DNA from 2 places in the Bradyrhizobium sp. BR2003 genome. Region 1 is predicted to be linked to the other one. Evidence: predicted binding sites of a transcription regulator. Region 1 holds the regulator's gene; the other holds the start of a gene.
The links. The regulator LexA, encoded in region 1, represses DNA repair genes until DNA is damaged. The targets are predictions, from matches to a motif close to TGTTCNNNNTGTGTTCNG.

Region 1 (9,804 bases):
CGTTCGAGCGCGTCCAGCGCTTGATCCAGCGACCCCGGCGTCGACTTCACCTCCTTCGCCTCAGCGGGCGGCAGGTCGTAGAGGTTCTTGTCGATCGGGCTGCCCGGGTCGATCTTGTTGCGGATTCCGTCGAGGCCGGCCATCAGCATTGCGGCAAAAGCCAGATAGGGATTGCAGGAAGGATCCGGCGAGCGAAATTCGACACGCTTGGCATTTGGGTTCGGCGAATACATCGGAATGCGGCAGCAGGCTGACCGATTGCGCTGGGAATAGACCAGATTGATCGGAGCCTCATAGCCCGGCACCAGACGCCGATAGGAGTTCGTGGTCGGGGCGCAAAGCCCGCACAACGCCCAGGCGTGGGTCAGCAGGCCGCCGATGTAGTGGCGGGCGAGCTGACTCAGTTCGGCATAGTCGCCCCTGTCGTAGAACAGGTTGGTCTCGCCTTTCCACAGCGACTGATGAACATGCATTCCAGACGCGTTGTCCTCGAACAAAGGTTTCGGCATGAATGTCGCGGTCATGCCGTTCTGGCGGGCGGTGTTCTTCACCACGTATTTGTAGATCATCAGATTGTCAGCCATGCGCGTCAGCGTGGTGAAGCGCATGTCGATTTCGTTCTGCCCACCGGTCGCGACTTCATGGTGATGGGCTTCGATCTGGATGCCCAGCTGCTCCATGGTCAACACCATTTCGGTGCGGAGCGCCTGCATGCTGTCCGTCGGGGGTACCGGAAAGTATCCCTCTTTCGGGCGCGGCTTGTGTCCCAGATTGGGCGCTTCCTCCGAGCCGGTGTTCCAGCTGCCTTCATCGGAATCGATTTCGTGGAAAGCGTAATTGATGCCCTGTCCGTAGCGCACGCTGTCGAACACGAAGAATTCCGCCTCCGGACCGAAGTAGCTGATATCGGCGTGGCCTGTCGCCTTCAGGTGGGTTTCGGCTTTCTGGGCGATGTACCGGGCATCACGGCTATAGGATTGACCGGTCACAGGGTCGCGGATGTTGCAGATCAATACCAGGGTGGGTGCGGTGGAATACGGGTCGAGAAAGGCCGTGGTCGGGTCCGGAACAACCAGCATGTCGCTTTCCTGGATTTCCTGAAAGCCGCGGATCGATGAGCCGTCGAAGCCAATTCCATCTCCGAGGGCATCGACGCTCGCCGCGCTCGGAGGGACGGAAAAATGTTGCCATGCCCCCGGCAAATCGATGAAACGCAGATCGATCATCTGCACGTTCTCGTCCTTGACCGCCTTCACGATATCTTCGGCTGTTGCGCACTTCGGAAACATGGCTTCACTCCTGTCATGGAGAGCCGCGTCGTGAGATTGTGCTGCCGTTCAAGCCGCCATCGCGAGGCTCGAACGGGTCCCGCTCCACGTTCTGCTTGCTGGCAGCCTCAGCTCTGGTGTGGCCCGCGCATCAGCTTCATGGCGTCTTCGATATGTCGCCAGGTCCTGGCCAGCTCGGCCTCGCCTTTTGCTTCGAGCTCGATGGCGTTTTGGGCAGCTTCCGCAATGGCCTTGGCGCCATGTGCCTCGAGCAACTGCCGCGCATAGTTGTGGATTTCGATTTCTCGCATGGCGTCATCCTCCTCCCGTCCTGAGCGCAACCGCAAATACCGGTCGGGCCGCGAACCGCAGACGTTGACACCTGGTCAAGCGCACACAGTGTGCATCTTGCTGCGACGCGATTGCAAGAGCCCTTTCCCGGGTAGCGGGGACGCCCGGCTGGACGTGGGCTACGGATCGGCAGCGGCAACACATCGCAGGTCGGACCGATGCTTTTTTGTCCGCGCCGCACCATGTCTTCGGAAGAAGGAGGTGAGGATCATGCGCATTCAACACTGGCAGGATGCTGCCAGCCTGTTGGTGGGCGCCTGGCTGGTTGCATCGCCGTTTGCTCTGGGCTTCTCCGGGGCAGCTCTCTGGATCTCCATCGCGCTCGGATTGGGCGTCGTGCTGTTCGCCTTGGAGGCATTCATCATTCCGTCCTATCTGGAGGAATGGGGTGAGATGCTGATGGGGTTGGCTCTGGTAGTCGCACCCTGGACGTTCAGCTACCAGCAGGGATCGGTCACGACGAGCAGCGTGCTTTCCGGCATCGTGGTGATCGTGCTCGCTTGCTGGGAGCTGGCGATGGATCGTGATTTTGCCACCTGGTGGCACGATCGCTGGCATCACCGAGCCGGCTGAGAGGGAGCTGACTGAGCCGTTGGCCTGACCGCCACCAAAGGCGGCCGGAGAGGTTGGAACTGCGTAGCGCGGAATCCCCTCCATCCGGCTCCGACGTAATGCGGATACCGCTTCGCGTAAAGAAAATGCGTCAAAACAAGATTCCAGACCCCCGTTCCGATCCCATCGGAACGGGGCGCTGGTCGCCCGTCAGCAAGGTGACTCCGTCACGATGCGGCTTTCGCCTCGATCTGCTCCAAGATTCTGGTCTTGCGTGTCTCGGGCATGATGAAAACGGCGATCACGAAGCACACCGCGGGAACGACAATCGGGTAGATCAGCGCGTAGCCGATGCTGCCGGTCGCTGCGAAGGCGGCTGATGTGATGAAGGGTACCAATCCGCCGCCCCAACCATTGCCGATATGATACGGCACCGAGACCGAGGTGTACCTGATCCTGGCCGGGAAAAACTCCGCCAGAAACGCGCCGACCGGCCCGTACACCATCCCGACGTAGCAGACGAGGATGAAGATGATGAAGACGGCGACCGGATAGTTGATGTGTCCCGGCTGCGTGACCATGCCGAGCCACAGATAGAGCGGATAGTAGGTGATCGCGGCAAGCAGCATGCCTCCGAGGATCACGGATTTGCGGCCGATCTGATCCGACAGCCAACCAAAGAAGATCAGGCTCGGCGTCGCGATCAACAGTGCGGCTCCCACAATGTAGGCCGAGGTAACCGCATCGACCTTGGAGACCTGCTGCAGGAAGTACAGTGCCCAGAATTGACCACTGTACCAGACCACGCCCTGCCCGATCAGGACGACGATCGCGATCAAGATGTACTTGATGTTGGCGCTGAGGAAAGCTTCACGCCAGGGATTCCTGGTCATCTGTCCGCGTGCCTTGATCTCCTGGAAAATCGGCGTCTCCTGAAGCTGCAGGCGGATGTAGATGGCGATGGCCACCAGCAGGAACGAGACCAGGAACGGTACGCGCCACGCCCATTCGTCAAAGGCCTGATTGCCGGCCCAGGTTCGGGTCAGAACGATCACGGCCAGCGACACCACTATCCCGAGTGTCGGCGAGGTTTGTAGCCAGCCGGTGTAGTAGCCGCGGCGGTCGTCCGGAACATGCTCGGCGACGTAGGTGATGGCGCCGCCATACTCGCCGCCCAGGCAGAGACCCTGGATCATCCGCAAGCCGAACAGGATGAATGCGGCCGTCAGGCCGATCGACTGATAAGTCGGGATCAGTCCGATCGCTCCCGTTCCCAGGCCCATTCCGCTCAGCGTAATGAGGAATGTATATTTGCGGCCGACCCGATCGCCCATCCATCCGAACAGGAAGGCCCCCAGCGGGCGGATCAGGAATCCCGCAGTGAACAGCGCGATCGTGCTCAGCAGGGCTGCGACGGGGTGGGATTGCTCAAAGAACTTGACCGACAGAACCGCGGCCAGGCTGCCAAAAATATAAAAGTCGTACCATTCAATGATGTTTCCCACTGACGCGGCGACAATCACGCGACGAAAATCGCTCGGTACTTGAATTGCCATGTGTCGCTCCTCTCAAATGCAAACGCTACTCCTCGCGTTTTTCAGCGATCTATCCGCTCGCGGAGTGCGCGTGGTGCGCGGCGTTACAGGCGAGATTTGCGCGTTCGTCCGCAACGCCTGATCTCAGGGGAGTTGTGGCCGCCTGAGAGGAGCTCCAGCGGCCTTACGTGCCGCGAGCCGTCACTGCCTCATCCCTGTCTCTCCGGGAGTGGAGGCATCGGGACAGTCTATTCCTAATGTGATCGGTATCTTTATGAGACTTTCGGCTCGATCGATATGACGCAGGCGGCAGCTGTGGCCCGGCGCGAGGTCGGCAAGGCGCAGGACGATCCACCCGGGCGTTGCCGGGTCCGTATTCTGCATCCGTTCCGCTAGTCGGGGGACGGGGCCATCCGCTAGCCTGCCGCCCGGCAGGGATCGCAAGCGGAATGGCGGAGCAGGGCACGACGCCGGGCGGCAAACGCGGCTACGCGGGGACGTGGCCGCCGCGCGCGGCTGCGCCGGCCGGCGGCTTTCTCCCGGCGCGCGTCGGCATCTGGAAGCCTGTCGTCGACACATTGCGGCAATGGGCGCGTGCGGAGGCTGGCGCGGGCCGGTTGTTGCCATGGGTGCCGGTGGCGTTCGGCGCCGGTATCGCCTTCTATTTCGCGGCCGAGCACGAGCCGGTGCTGTCGGTCGCGGCCACCGTCGCAATCCTGCTCTGCCTGCTGGCGCTGCTGCTGCGACGGCGCAGCGTGTTTCCCGTCATCGCGATGCTGGCCGCGGTGGCCGCGGGCTTTGCGACGGCGACCTGGAAGACGGCGCGCGTTGCTCACACGGTGCTGGCGCGGCCGATGTTCTCGGTGGCGCTGACCGGCTTCGTCGAGACGCGCGACATCCGCGAGAAGACCGATCGTTTCGTGCTGCGCGTGGTTTCGATGGAGAGCCCGCGCGACATGACGAAGCTCGATCGGGTCCGGCTCTCGGTGAAGAAGGGCACGGCGCCCGACGTCGGCAGCTTCGTCGAGTTGAAGGCAAGGCTGTTGCCGCCGCTCGGGCCGCAGCGCCCGGGCTCCTATGATTTCGGACGCGACCTGTATTTCCAGGGCATCGGCGCCTCCGGCTTCGTGATGGGCGCGGTCAAAACCAGGGAGCCGCCTGCGACCGGCGGCTTTGCGCTGCGCTACGCCGCCTTCATGCAAGGCCTGCGCGACGCCATCGACGCGCGGATTCGCACCACGCTCGACGGCGACCAGCGCGCGATCGCGACCGCGCTGCTCACCGGCCGGCGCGACGCGATCTCGACGCCGGTCAACGATGCGATGTTCATCTCGGGGCTCGGCCATGTGCTGTCGATCTCCGGCTACCACATGGCCGTGGTCGCCGGCGTCGTGTTCTTCGCGGTGCGCGCGCTGCTCGCGCTGTTTCCGGCGCTGACGGCGGGGCATCCGATCAAGAAATGGGCCGCGGCGGCCGCGCTTGTCGCCGCGGCATTCTATCTGTTGCTGTCGGGTGCGGAGGTCGCGACGCAACGGTCGTTCTTCATGACGGCCGTGGTGCTGCTGGCCGTGATCGTCGACCGCCGCGCGATCACCTTCCGTACGCTGGCGGTGGCGGCGCTGATCGTGCTCGCGATCGCGCCGGAGGCGCTGGTGCATCCGAGTTTCCAGATGTCGTTTGCGGCGACGCTCGGGCTGGTGGCGCTGGTGCAGATCGGGCTACCGAACCTATTCGCGTCGCCCGACCATTCGGCGACCGCACGGGTTGCGCTGTGGGGCGGCCGCGAACTCACGATGCTGATGCTGGCCTCGCTGGTGGCGGGGCTGGCGACGACGCCCTACGCCGCGTTCCATTTCCACCGCGTGACGCCCTACGGGCTGTTCGCCAACCTCGCGGCGATGCCTGTCGTGTCGGCGGTCGTGATGCCGGCCGGCCTGCTGGGGCTCGTCGCCATGCCGTTCGGCTTCGACGGCGTGTTCTGGGCGATCATGGGTCTTGGCATCGACTGGATGATCCTGGTGACGCAATGGGTCGCCGCACTGCCAGGCGCGGTCGGCCGCATAGCGGCGTTCGGGATCGGGCCGCTGATCGCAGCGAGTGCCGGCATCATCCTGCTCGGGCTGCTGCGCACGCCGCTGCGCTGGTCGGGCGCGGTGCTGCTGCTGGCGGCCTCGGTCTGGGCGCTCAGGGTGCCGCAGCCGGACGTGCTGGTCTCCGGCGACGGCCGCAACGTCGCGGTGCGCGGCGGCGACGGGCGGCTGCATTTGATGCACAGCGCCAAGGATGCGTTCCTGGTCAAGGAGTGGCTGGCGGCGGACGCCGACGCGCGGACCGCCACCGATGCGTCGCTCGGCGAGGGCGTCTCGTGCGATGCCGGCGGCTGCGTGACCCAGGGACCCGGCGGCGCCTTCGTCGCGCTGGCGACCCGGCCGGAGGCGCTGGCGGACGACTGCGAGCGCGCAGGCCTGATCGTGACGGCGCGGCCGGTACCGCAGGGCTGCGCGGCATCGGTAATCGATGCCGAGCGGCTGCGGCGCCACGGCGCGCTGGTGCTGCGGCGGAGCAGGGACGGTTACGCCGTCGATGCGGTCAAGCCCGGCGGGATCGACCGGCCGTGGTCGCCGGCGGTTCCCGGCGACGGCGAGAGCGAGACGACGCTGCGCGCACCCGCCGCCGCACCGCGGCCTGCCGTGGATGCGACGCCGGCCGAGACCGATCTGCAGGGCGATGATTAGCGGTGGTCCGGGGAGGGGGCGCTCGGGAGCTCGAACAGGCCGAGATGGTATTCGTCGGAGTCGGGGCCGGCATCGGGCTTCTTGACGAGCGTGAAGGAAGCCTCGGGAAATTGCTCCCAGACTTTCAGGTCGTCGGCCGTCACCGTCAGCCAACCGAACCGGAACATGTAGCGGCCCGGTTCCGTGACGCGTCCAGCCTTTTGCCATGTGACCTTATCGACCACCGCGCACGTCCTCCGTGCCCGATGATGCGCCAAGGCGCCGGCTGACGCAAATTCCCTCCTGCGCCCCGGAAGCGGGAGTCCGGGGTCGCCCGAAATTGCTTAGGTCATCCGCCGCCGAACAGCCCATTCCGCGGCGACGATGCGCTCAACCCAAAAACAGCGTTGCGAATGCGGAGGGCCGCCGCTCCACAACCTTCGGCTTCTGCTCGACCGGCGGATGCAGCGCCGGCAATTGCAGCACGCTGACGCGCTGTCCCTCGACCAGCTGGGTCACCAGCACATGGCTGCCGTCGGGGAATTCGACCGCGTCATGATGCCGATCGGGCACGTCGGGCTCGACTTCGTTGAATACGCCGACGCGATAGTTCAGCGTCTTGGTCCAGATCCAGCGGCTGTCGTAGCGAACGTTCTCGGCGAAAGCGAGCTCGGTGCCCGGCAGCATGCAGACCGCGACAGTGGGATCGTTCTCCGAAGCAAAACCGCGGGTCGACGTGCCGCGGAACGTCGTCGTGATCAGCGTCTCTCCGACAATGGCGGGGCGCGATGCCACGGCGTGCAGACTATAGTCACACATCGGATGGCTCCTCATTTCGAGGTAGCGACCCGTGCCTCTCTTGAGGCATTGGGGCCTCTACCAGAGTGGACGATAGCGAACGAGCTTCTGCTCGTTTCTGGGCGATTGTACGACTGGTCCGAGACCGACCCCGATCACAAACACGCGACGCTGCGCGAGAGGTATCGGAGCGCATCGGGCAGGCCGTACGCTACGCTATCATGCAAGGAACGATCCGACGTGTTGCTCGTTCCCGGCCGCCGCAAGTATTTGCAATTCAGTATTTGCGATACAGGCCGATCAGCTTGCCCTGGATGCGCACCCGGTTCGGCGGCAGGATGCGCACTTCATAGGCGGTGTTGGCCGGCTCGAGCGCGATCGATGCGCCGCGGCGGCGGAAGCGCTTCAGGGTGGCTTCCTCCTCGTCGATCAGCGCCACCACGATGTCGCCGGTGTTGGCGACGTCGTTGCGCTGGATCAGCGCCATGTCGCCGTCGAGGATGCCGGCATCGACCATCGAGTCGCCGCGCACCTCGAGCGCATAGTGCTCGCCGGCGCCGAGCATGTCGGGCGGCACGCTGATGGTGTGGCTGCGGGTCTGCAGCGCCTCGATCGGCGTACCGGCGGCGATCCGGCCCATCACGGGGACCGCGACCGGACGGTTGCCGTCGTCCTCGGCGATCGGCGGCGTGCTGGCGCGCCGGCCGAGGGTGCCTTCGATGACGCTGGGCGTGAAGCCGCGTCGGCCGTTGCCGCCGCCAGCCGAGAGTTCGGGCAGCTTGATGACCTCGATGGCGCGGGCGCGGTTCGGCAGGCGGCGGATGAAGCCGCGCTCCTCCAGCGCAGTGATCAGGCGGTGGATACCGGACTTCGAGCGCAGGTCGAGCGCATCCTTCATCTCGTCGAAGGAGGGCGGTACGCCGGCCTCTTTCAGACGTTCATTGATGAAACGCAGAAGTTCGTACTGTTTGCGCGTGAGCATCTCGAGCATTCCCCCGGTTGATAGCGTCGTTCGATTCCGAGACTCTTCTGGTGGGGCCTTCAGGCGGGCCTGACCTCAGGAGCATGTGCTCGTTGCACTTGCTTCCACGCGGCTTCCCGATTGTAGACACCAGTACTCGAAACAAATCATGAACGGACACTATATGTTCGATATGTGTTCCGCAACCACTTAATTTCCGGTGAACGGATCAGGCAACGCACGATCGGTGGGGCATGAAAACCCTATTCGGGCAGTGTCAGAATCTCGCATTCGCTGCCCTTGACGGCCGCTGCCGCGAACGGCGGACGCACGAGAAGTGCCCGTGCCGCAGCGAGATTCCCGAGCAGCGACGAGTCCTGCTGCGTCACCGGCGTTGCGATCAACGTGCCGTCCTCGCGCGCTTCGAGCCGTGCCCGCAGATAGTCCTCGCGCTGGTCGTTGGCGGCGAGGTCGCGGCCGAGCAGGGCGCTCGTGCGGCGATGATGAATCACTTTCCGGCCGCTCAGCGCCCGAATCAACGGCACCAGGAACAGGAAAGCGCAGACATAGGACGACACCGGATTGCCGGGCAGGCCGATCACCCGCATCGCGCCGAGCCGGCCGTGCATCATCGGCTTGCCCGGCCGCATCGCGATCCGCCAGAACGCCATCTCGACGCCCTCGGCTTCCAGCGACCGCTTGACGAGATCGTGGTCGCCGACCGAGGCGCCGCCCGTCGTGATCAGGACATCGGCGCCGGCCTCGCGCGCCCGGCGGATGCCGGCCGTGGTCGCCTCCATTGTGTCGGCGGCAACGCCGAGGTCGACGGTCTCGGCGCCCTCGGCGCGCGCCAGCGCCCGCAGCGCGTAGCCGTTGGAGTAGACGATCTGGCCGGGGCCGGGCTGCGAGCCCGGCATCACCAGTTCATCGCCGGTCGCCAGCACCGCGACCTTCGGGCGGCAGCGCACCGCAAGTTCCGGATAGTTCATGGCGGCCGCCAGCGACAGCGCGCGGTCGGACAGGCGGCTGCCGCCGTCGAGCAGCACCTCGCCCGCACGGAAGTCGACCCCGGCCGGGCGGATGTGCCGCCCGACGCTGGCGGTCTCCGTGATCGTGATGTGGTCGCCGTCGACGGCGGTGTCTTCCTGGATGATCACGGCGTCGGCCCCATTGGGGATCACGCCACCGGTGAAGATCCGCACCGCCTCGCCGGCGCCGACTGTCCGCTCGAACGGCCGACCGGCGGCGACTTCGCCGATCACCTTGAGCCGGGCCTTCAGATCGGCCGCATCGGCGGCGCGCACGGCATAGCCGTCCATCGCCGACATCGGCTGCGGCGGCTGGGTGCGGAGCGCCGCGAGGTCGTGCGCCAGCGTGCGGTGGTAGGCGGCATCGAGCGCGACCATCTCCTCCGGCAGCGGTTCGGCGCCGGCAAGGACGGCGGACAGGGCATCGGCAACCGGCATCAGGGCCACGCTCAGAGCTCCTCAATTCCTAAAATACCAAGTGCGGTCAAAGCCCGTGCCACGTCATCCGTCGATGTCACGTGGATAGCATGAAGGCCGCGCGCCCGCGCACCTTCGATATTGGCGGCCAGGTCGTCGAAGAACAGGATCCGCGACGCC
Region 2 (9,804 bases), on a different contig from region 1:
GCCGCAATAGGCTTCACCGTCCCCCGGCAGGCTCTGCCCGAAGGGCCCGAAATCGGTCTGGATGATCGAAGGCGTGCTCTTGATGGGATCTTTCCACATGGGGCTGGTCCACTCCTGTCCGACAGGGCCACGGTGCGCGCTTGAGCCGCAAGTTAATGTCCCGTTAAATTGCGTGGCACAACTTGTAGATACTTTATCGAGTCTATGCTGTCTAAGAGTGTATAGCGGAATCTTGAAAGTACACAAGCTGGGTCTCAAGCTTGGCCGGCAGGGACGGCTTAGGAGTTCAAGCGCGGGCCGCCGAGCGGCAGCATGTTCATCGTGAGTGGCGCATATCTGCCACCAGCGGCGATGTCCTGCGGCAGGGCCTGATAACTGGTGGTGCTGTGGCCGGTCCGCGTAACGCGAACGTCTACTTCTGAGGCGTGCTGCGAATCCTGGAAAGTGGAACCTTTGAGATATGGCGACCGGCTCTGAAGATGTCGGTTCATTGGGGTAGACCGGAAGTATCCGACCGACTGCAAAAACGACGCGTTTGACCCTGAGCGGACATTCACCACAGCATCGCCGATGTCGGCTCTTGAGAGCGACACGGACCTCGCACACGCCCCGTTCCCATCACGCATTAGCGCGGCGCCGTCACAAATCAGAAACACGAATTCTCAATCCGTGCACTGAAGCGACATGCAGGCAAACTTGCGCGATGTCATGCTTGCGTTAGGCGACGCTGCGCAGCTCCTCCCGCGACGAAGGCGAGGCCTTTGCGCGGGGATGAGGAGATACACCGTCTATGATGCGAGAGGCCTATCCCGGCAGCATCGCGAAGGCGCTCGACACCATCGCCACCGGCTTGTTGTCGGCGGCGGAGGATAGCGTGACGCGACCAAAGCTCATGGTGCGGCCGAGCCGGACCACGCGGGCGTCGGCCAACACGTCGGAGGCGGTCACCGCGCGCATGAAATGCGTGGTCTGGTCGACCGTCGTCATCGGGCGATAGCCCTTGTTGGCCGCGAGGTTAGCCAGCACCATCGCGGTGTCGGCGAACGCCATCAGCGCCTGGCCGCAGACGATGCCGCCATTGCGGCACAGCCGCTCGGAAAACGGCATGCGCAGGATGGCGCCGGGCTGCCAGTCGGGATCGCCGCCGGCGGGCGGCGCAATGTCGAACAGCTCGACCGCCAGATTGAGGTCCTGCACCCAGGGCGCAAAGACGTCGCCGAGCACGCGTTTCGCGTCGTCGATCCCGAATTCACCGGTCTGCTGCATGACGTCCCGCTTCCTCCGCTGATGGTTTTGCCATTTATTGCCTAGTTGCGCGTGACATGCACGCGTGGCGTCCTGCCGTCATTCCACTTGCCGTCGATCGCCCGTTCGATCTGGGCGGCGAGCTGCAGGAGCAACCCGTCATCGGCCTGCTTTCCGATCGCCTGGATGCCGAGCGGCAGGCCGTGCTCGTTGGTCGCGAGCGGCAGCGAGATCGCGGGGATGCCGCAGAGATTGGCGAGCGGCGTGAAGGCGAAGTTGCGCCAGAGATTGCCGAACCAGTCCAGCACCGATGGATTGTCGCTGATGGTGAGATATTCCGTGGTGCCGACCTTCGGCGTCGGCAGCGCCGTGACCGGCGTCAGGATGATGTCCCAGTCCTCGAAGAAGGCGCCGAAGCCGCGTGCCGTGGTGTTGAAGACGGCCTGCATGCGGGCGCGGTCGGCGAAGCTGTAGTGCCGGCCGTGCTCCCAGATGCGGATATTGATCGGCTCGATCAGGTCCGCCGGCGGCCGCTCCAGTCCGCGCGCAGCGAGCATGTTGCCGATCACGACGGCGAAATTGCTGATGTAGCAGGCGGTCTGCGCCGCGAAGGCTTCCCGGTAGTCGATCGCCGGCAGCGCGTAGTCGACCTGATGGCCGAGGCCTTCGAGGAAGCGTCCGACCCGCTCGAGTTCGGCTGCGATGTGCGGCGTCGCGCGATAGTCCCCCCACGTGTGCGACAGCGCGATCCTGAGCCGGCCGGGGTCGCGCGCGATCATCGCGGTATATGGCTCGGGCGAGCTCCAGAACGGCATGAACTCACCGGGTGCAGCTCCGCGGCAGGCGTCGACGAATGCTGCGGTGTCGCGCACCGAGCGCGACTGGCAGCCCTGAATCGAGACCAGCCCGGTGAGATCGGACAGATGCGGCGCGAGCGAGAACACGCCGCGCGAGACTTTCAGCCCGATATTGCCGTTGACGCCGGCGGGGATCCGGATCGAGCCGCCGCCGTCGGTCGCATGCGCGATCGGGACCGCGCCGGCGGCGACCATTGCCGCGCTGCCGGCCGACGAGCCGCAGGTGGTGTAGTCGGTGTTCCAGGGATTGCGCGTGACATAGACCGCGGGGTTCTCCGCCGAGCTGCAGACCCCGAACTCCGGCGTCGTGGTGCGGCCGATCAAATTGAGGCCGGCCTTGCGCATCTTCGTCGTCAGGAAGGTGTCGGCCGCGGCGCGATTGCCGCGCATCATCAGCGAGCCCATCTCCTGCAGCCGCCCCTTCAAGGTCGGGCCGAGGTCCTTCATCAGGAAGGGCAGGCTGGCGAACGGGCCGTCGAGGTCGGCGCCGTCGCGCGCGGGGTCGGCGATCACATCGTCGAACAGCTCGACGACACCGCAGAGAGCAGGATCGACCTTGGCGACGGCGCTGGCTGCCTGCGACGCCAGCTCACGGGGCGTCAGCTCGCCTCCGCGGACGCGCTCCGCGAGCGCCGTCCCGTCATGCTGCGTCCACTCGTCCCAGCTCATCGCCAACGTCATTTGATCGATTCCTTTTCTGCTTTGTTGCGCACTGTAATTTGCGCGGCCGCCCGGTCAAACCGACGCGCTTGCGCTGCGTTCCGATGCGCGCTTGCGCTACGTTCCGACGCGCGATTGCGCTACGTTCCGACGCGCGATTGCGCTGCGTTGCAAGCGCCGTGCCCGGCTTGAAAATGCCCCAGTTTCGGCGCCCAGTCGCCTCCTCGCGAGTGGTGGGGGCGTACATGTTCCGCAGGTTGATGGTGCTCGGCGGCGTGGTTGCGATCGGGCTTGCGCTCAGCGGTTGCACGCGCTGCGGTCCGATCTGGGACGACTGGATGCAGTCGCCGAAATCCTGCAAGTCAGACCATCTCTAGGGCCGGGGCAGGCGCGCTTGGCGGCGGCTTTCTTGCGGTGATATACCGGCGACGAAAATGCAAGGAGCGTACCCATGAGAGTTTTGTGCGCAGTCGCGGTTGCGGTGCTGCTGTCGGCGCCGGCCTACGCGCAGATGCCGAACGTCAACCTGATGCCTGAGGTCAAGACCAAGACCCAGGAGGAGAAGGAGCAGGACGCGGTCAGGGACAAGGCCTACAAGGACTCGCTCAGCAAGATTCCCGATGCCAAGGGATCGGCCGATCCCTGGGGCGTCGTACGCAGCGATCCGCCGAAGGCGGCCGCCCATCCCGCCAAGCCGAAGACCAAGACCGGAAGCTCGGCGCAGCCCGGAAGCGCCGCGCCGCGCAGCCAGTAACGCCCGCTCGGGGCGACTTCATCCGTCTCCCGCAGACTCGGATTCTCCCGCCGCCGCCCCTATATTGGGGTGTCGTCAGTTGGTCCGGAGTTGCGGCATGGTGTCTCGTCCGCGCGATCTCGCCAGCCGGATGGCCGAGCGGCGAAAGCCGGACGACGGCTATCTGCGCGAGACCTTCAGCCTGCCACGCGATCAGGCCCGCGCGAGGGCGCGTGACTTTCTCAAGCGCTACCCGAAGGCGGCCTATATGAGCGCCGTCGAGAGCTGGCGCGAACTCCCCGGCGGCGACATCGAGTTCACGATGCGGCGGCTGGCAAGCGCGGACTGAAGCGTTTCAGGGCACCGCAGCGTGCACGATGGACCGTGCCTCAGTCCCCATTGCTGCCGCGGGTGCGTTCCCGCTCCAGATTGTTCAGTTCGCGATCGATCCGCAGCTGCACGCGGCGGATCGCCAGAAGATCGAGCTTTGCTTCGGTCTTGCCCGTGAAGACGCGATCGCCGATCTGGAAGCGCCATTTCCAGACGCCGGCCATCAGCTGGGTGACGCTGAACTCGATGCCCCTGTGGATCATCTGTAACGGTTCCGCGAATGAAGGCGGTCGTCGATACTTAAACCATTAGTTGCGGTAATGATTGGTACCCGTAAAAAGATCGTGTGAAAGGCCGCGCCCGTTCGAGCCGTCGTTGTGGATTAAGGGGTTCGTCCGTCGGCAGCGTCGCCAGGGAACGGTCGCCAGCCGTGTTGCCTGCCCAGCGCGGCGCAATTCGCGTTGGTTGAGCAGGCCAATGTTACGAGCACTGGCGGAACCCGAGTCTTCCGTCGAACGCTACGGAGTTTTTCCAGGGCTCAGGAGGGGTACGAAGGTAGTATGCAGATTGTGCCAGGCAGTTTCCCGACGCCGTCGAGCTTGTCAGGCTAACTGGTTGATTATCAGGGGAACTTCGGGCGCGCGGCACATCGCAACGCCCGGAACTTTGTTCTTGGCCGGAGAACTACGGAATTTTAAACGGCCCCAACAGGGGGCCGCCAACCCGTCCCGGAGGCGGGTTTTCCTCCAGCAGTCGGGGGGCTACCTGTCTGGCTGGAAGCCCTCAATTAGAGGCACTGCCGGATCGATTGTTCCAGTAAACATTCCGCGAGAACAGATCGCGACCCGCAGAAAGTTATGGGGCCAGAACACCTGAGAGCCTCCTCAGTAGTCCTACCGAGAACATCGGCTAACCGTTGGTTGCGATAGGGTTAAACCCAAACCGGGCCACTCGGAAAATCAAAGCAGGCCACTAGGGATGGAAACAGGCCAGCGCCTGCCTGTCGGTACTGTCCGTATTTAAGCCCCCGTGTCCTAAGTTGATTTTGGGAGTGTCCTAATTCCGATTAGGCGAACAGTAACCATCCCTTGGCCGCTGTTCTCAGTAGTCCTACCGAGACGGCATATTCCATGTCCTGGGCATATAGATTTGGACGACCCCCGATTCGTTCTCAATCAACTGCGGAGACGGATTACCGGGGGTTCTCCGTGCGTGAACGTGACCATATCGGTGAATTTTTATAGGTATGTCGGCTTCAATGGATATGCAGTTTGTGCCAGTATCGCTGAATGAACCGAGAACGGGATCGACGTGCGCTAGAAGCGCAGTTGAAATTCTGCCGCGCTCTGGCCGGAGAGTTTCCGGACGGTCCAACCGCTGACAATCTGCAAAGGCTGGAGAGCGAAATCATGCGCCAGCTCGACGCAATTGCTGATGAGGCTCAGCGAGAGATTCTGCGCCAATTTCAAATGAGATTGAATTAAGGCCGCCTCAGTTGGCGGCCTCAAGCGTTCTTGCCAGTAGTGCTTGCGCGGCGCTGCATCTTTTTGATGAACAGGTCCAAATGGGCTTTTAGATCATCAAAACTTTCAGGCGACAAATCAGCTGGAAACGAAAGAACCACGTCCCCCTCATCGAGGGTGATTACTTCCTGCCGACGCACTTGATGGCCCCCCGGGAAGTGATCGTCGGGAGGTAAATATGGCGCTCCAAGATGTTGAGTTTTTGGCTCACTAGCCGGGGTCATAATCGTTGGCTCCGCAGGTTGACCCCCACTATACCCGCCTGATTCGCTATCCACAAACGTTTTTGTATCGCGATAGGCCCGAATGGCTGCATCGGCAGCGCTCGGAATGAACTTATTAGTCAACAGGTAAGAGCGGATTGCCTGATCGCTTGCCTTGCCATCAGGAAAACGAGTGTCCAGTTCGGCGAACAAATCAGCATTCTTGGCTGCCTGCACGAGGGCTGCCATCCGGTCGGGCGCACCCGGTGGATGAGCAATGATAGAGACCGCTAAATCAGAGACTCGCGTTTCATCCCCCCGGCCCTCAATCAAGCCGAATTTGGTTAGCGCCGACAGCACGGGCAAGGACGCGCCACTAAGCCCCTTGTAGCCCATATGCTCGGCGAGCACGGCCTTGGGTAGGCGGTTCTGGTAGTCCTTGTCGTAGATCATTTTCACCCGCTCCACCGCCTCCTTAAGGCTGATCGCGGGGTATTCCGGGCTGCGGGCGCGCGCCATAGCAGAGTCCTCCTGATGCCGGAACTCATAGCCGATTGCATTTTTCTCCGCAAGAATTATTTATCTAGATAGCAAAGATTAGTTATTGCGAACTCAATCGCGTCGTGGCAGATTGGTTCCAGATTAGGAGGCCGACATGGTTAGGAGGGTCTAAGCCCCCGATGCGCTAGCCGAGCTAGGGGGCGCAAAAGGAAGGGCCGCAGCGTCAAACCTCGGGGGAGGAGCGCTACGGCCCTGCAATCGGCTCTAGGACTTTCAGGGATCGTCTAATGGTAGGACACCCGCCCCTACAAGTGTGGAGATGTCGGTCCGAGTCCGGCTCCCTGAACCATCGAACTAGTGGGACCGCTTTGGCTGCAACCGCAGCGGCCCCGATCAACCGCCCAGGGATGAGCCCGAAGCGAATGACCATCCGGCAAATATACGCGCTGCAACGCGGTTTTGCTAGGTCTCGCGGAAGCCATCCCTTCAACCCGAAGGATGAGCTTCGTGAACAATCTCTCCCGCGACCAGCAGATCGCAATCATCGCCTGCCTGACCGAAGGCCAGAGCATCCGCGCCACTGAGCGCATCACCGGCATTCACCGCGACACGATCATGCGCCTTGGGGCGCGCGTCGGCCGTGGCTGCGCCGAACTGCACGACCGCATGATGGTCGGCATTCGCTGCGGCCGTTTGGAGCTGGACGAAATCTGGGGCTTCGTCGGAAAGAAGCAGAAGCGCGTTGAGCGTCACGAGATCGGCCACAAGGGTGACCAGTACACGTTCATCGGCATGGCCTCCTCTGCCAAGGCCATCATCAGCTACCGCACCGGCAAGCGCGACACCGAGAACACGGACCTGTTCGTGCAGGATCTTCGCCAGCGCGTGATTGGTGCGCCTGAGATCAGCACGGACGGCTTTCATCCATACAAGATGGCGATCCGCGATGCCTTCGCTGGCCGCGCCCATCATGGCGTGATCGTAAAGACCTACAGCGTAACGAACCTGGCTGTAAAAGAAGCCGCGCGCCGCTACAGCCCGGCTGAGGTAGTAGCAGTAAGCCGTGAGGTAGAGAGCGGCATGCCGGCGAACATCTCGACCAGCTACGTTGAACGTCAGAACCTCACGCTGCGGATGACGCAGAAGCGCTTCGCGCGGTTGACGAATGGCTTCTCAAAGAAGCTGGATCACCACGCCGCCGCTGTGAGCCTGTACGTGGCTCACTACAACCTGTGCCGCGTCCATGAGGCGCTGCGGACTACGCCAGCCGTTGCGCTGGGCGTCGCCGAACGGGTCTGGGCTATCGGCGACTTGCTGGACGCAGTTCTGCCGTTGGAGCCGAACCGGCCCGTGCGAGTACAGCGCAACTTCACGGTAATCGATGGCGGGCGCTCTTAAAGAGCTTGGATAAATCCACGTTTTGCCAGCCGGGCTCGCAGCCGTACTATTTCGTGGCCGGTGAGCGGCCCGGCAACGACATAAAGTGAATGCTCTGGAGGTTGGAAAAACTCGTGCACCCACGGCAGCCAGTTCGCCGTACTCAGGTCAAATCTGACGGCCATCGGCAATCCGAGCTGATCCAGTCGCCCTGCATTCTGAATGATGAGGTCAGTTTGACCGTACTTATTGCTTTCGAGCTTCGTGGTGCCATAGGACACCCACACGGCACCCCGCTTAGTTGGCGGGTGCCGCTTTGTAGCTCGGATTAAAGCAGGTCTAACGGTCGAACCCGGATGACCATCGGGGTCTGGCAGACAGCACCAGACTACGTGATGGATGCGCGGAAGAGTTGATATGTGATGGTAATGCAACGGCCCCATGGGCCGTCCATATCACGACTCTTGTTCGACCGTCATCCAACCTTCGTCTTGGAACTCGTTATGCACAAGGTCATCAATTCGGCGCACCTGATCTTCCGTAACCTCGTCCGCATAGGCAACGGGTAGACCGTTGTGCAGGGCCTGCTTACGAAGTGCGTTCATGGTGAACCTCCCGAGACCGATTCTTCAGCTTGCGCCGATATCGTTAAAATCAGCTTAACGACCATCGCAACTGCTGAACATCCCTCAAACGTATGAACCAACGGAATAGTTGCTACACCGCAACCAGCACCGGTTGTATGACCTAGATCATCTTGAAGCATGATTTATGCCGTCGCATAAACAACGTCAACAAACCTGACGCAAGCGTAATTAGGTCCGATTTGGTACAATCCGGTGTGCTGTTGCACTGCATATAATGCGTAGATGAAGGACACAAGTTCAAATAGCCGGCATCAAAGAAACGGCCCCAGCGAGGGGTGCAGGCCGAGGCCAAGTTACACTTTGCGTCCTAACGCTGTCGGCAGAAAAGACTGCGCTAGGAGCCTAGACAACCCGAGCGCGCCCGCACCCGTTCCTATGGTCAAAGAAACGGCCCCAGCAGAGGACGCAGGTTGCATGAAATAGGGGCCGCCTAAACGCCAGCGGCCCCTGCCGGATAATCAAAAAATGATCTTTATGAAATAGCCCGGTATCAGGACCCTAGGCCCCTTCTGCGACAAAGCAGACTCCGTAGAAGCACGGGGCGCGCTGGGATGTGCACGCGGAGCGGCCTAACCTATGCAAAGGACAATTTGGCCGAGATCGTCTCCAATCCCTCCCATGACTCCGAAAGAGATGCGAGCAATGGCGGCGCGGTGTGATGAGGTGGCATTAAAGCTGCGCGCTCATGACCGCGCCCTTGTTAGGAAGGCCGCCGCTCAATGGCGCGTGATGGCGGATCAAGCCGATATGCTGAGCAAGGAATGGCGGTCTATCCGAACCTCGCCGAAGGTGTCCTAATTCCCGGCTGCGAGTGTCCTAACTAGGACAGCACCTGCCCGAAAGAACATATTGCGAACTTAGAACAAACGTGGTACGAGGTTCCAATCAACAACGCATTCCACCCGATCTCATCGCCCGTTTTTCCCGCTAGCGAATCCCCGCCATAAGGAGCACATCCCAAATGTCCGCCACCGCACTGCGTATCGTCGAAGGATCCTCCATGGACAAGTCCAAGGCCCTCTCAGCCGCGCTCTCCCAGATCGAGCGCCAGTTCGGCAAGGGCTCGGTGATGAAGCTCGGCAAGAACGACCGTTCGATGGATGTCGAGACGGTGTCGTCGGGATCGCTCGGGCTCGATATCGCGCTCGGCGTGGGTGGCCTGCCGAAGGGGCGCATCGTCGAGATCTACGGGCCGGAATCGTCGGGCAAGACCACGCTGGCGCTGCACACGGTGGCGGAGGGGCAGAAAAAGGGCGGCATCTGCGCCTTCATCGACGCTGAACATGCGCTCGATCCGGTCTATGCACGCAAGCTCGGCGTCAATATCGATGAACTGCTGATCTCGCAGCCCGACACCGGCGAGCAGGCGCTCGAGATCGCCGACACGCTGGTGCGCTCCGGCGCGGTCGACGTGCTGGTGATCGATTCGGTCGCGGCGCTGGTGCCGAAGGCCGAGCTCGAGGGCGAGATGGGCGATGCGTTGCCGGGCCTGCAGGCGCGTCTGATGAGCCAGGCGCTGCGCAAGCTCACCGCCTCGATCAACAAGTCGAACACGATGGTGATCTTCATCAACCAGATCCGCATGAAGATCGGCGTGATGTACGGCTCGCCGGAGACCACCACCGGCGGCAACGCGCTGAAGTTCTACGCCTCGGTTCGCCTCGACATCCGCCGCATCGGCGCGATCAAGGAGCGCGACGAGGTGGTCGGCAACACCACCCGCGTCAA

Region 2: the regulator LexA is predicted to act here: its motif matches at 8,917-8,934, upstream of recA (recombinase RecA).

The regions. Positions count from the first base shown of each region.
Region 1 is NZ_SMYJ01000009.1:323,226-333,029, forward strand. Features, by position in the region: gene glnA (type I glutamate--ammonia ligase) at 1-1,289, opposite strand, end outside; gene E2I15_RS05990 (hypothetical protein) at 1,397-1,579, opposite strand; gene E2I15_RS05995 (SPW repeat protein) at 1,830-2,192, shown strand; gene E2I15_RS06000 (MFS transporter) at 2,399-3,727, opposite strand; gene E2I15_RS06005 (ComEC/Rec2 family competence protein) at 4,156-6,441, shown strand; gene E2I15_RS06010 (hypothetical protein) at 6,438-6,665, opposite strand; gene E2I15_RS06015 (hypothetical protein) at 6,811-7,239, opposite strand; gene lexA (transcriptional repressor LexA) at 7,496-8,200, opposite strand; gene E2I15_RS06025 (molybdopterin molybdotransferase MoeA) at 8,443-9,654, opposite strand; gene E2I15_RS06030 (HAD family hydrolase) at 9,657-9,804, opposite strand, start outside.
Region 2 is NZ_SMYJ01000024.1:112,568-122,371, reverse strand. Features, by position in the region: gene E2I15_RS16740 (autotransporter outer membrane beta-barrel domain-containing protein) at 1-99, opposite strand, end outside; gene E2I15_RS16735 (PaaI family thioesterase) at 805-1,266, opposite strand; gene E2I15_RS16730 (amidase) at 1,308-2,783, opposite strand; gene E2I15_RS16725 (peptidylprolyl isomerase) at 3,008-3,139, shown strand; gene E2I15_RS16720 (hypothetical protein) at 3,214-3,516, shown strand; gene E2I15_RS16715 (hypothetical protein) at 3,614-3,844, shown strand; gene E2I15_RS16710 (hypothetical protein) at 3,885-4,088, opposite strand; gene E2I15_RS16705 (hypothetical protein) at 5,330-6,070, opposite strand; gene E2I15_RS16700 (transposase) at 6,560-7,450, shown strand; gene E2I15_RS16695 (hypothetical protein) at 7,447-7,710, opposite strand; gene E2I15_RS16690 (hypothetical protein) at 7,885-8,034, opposite strand; gene recA (recombinase RecA) at 9,038-9,804, shown strand, end outside.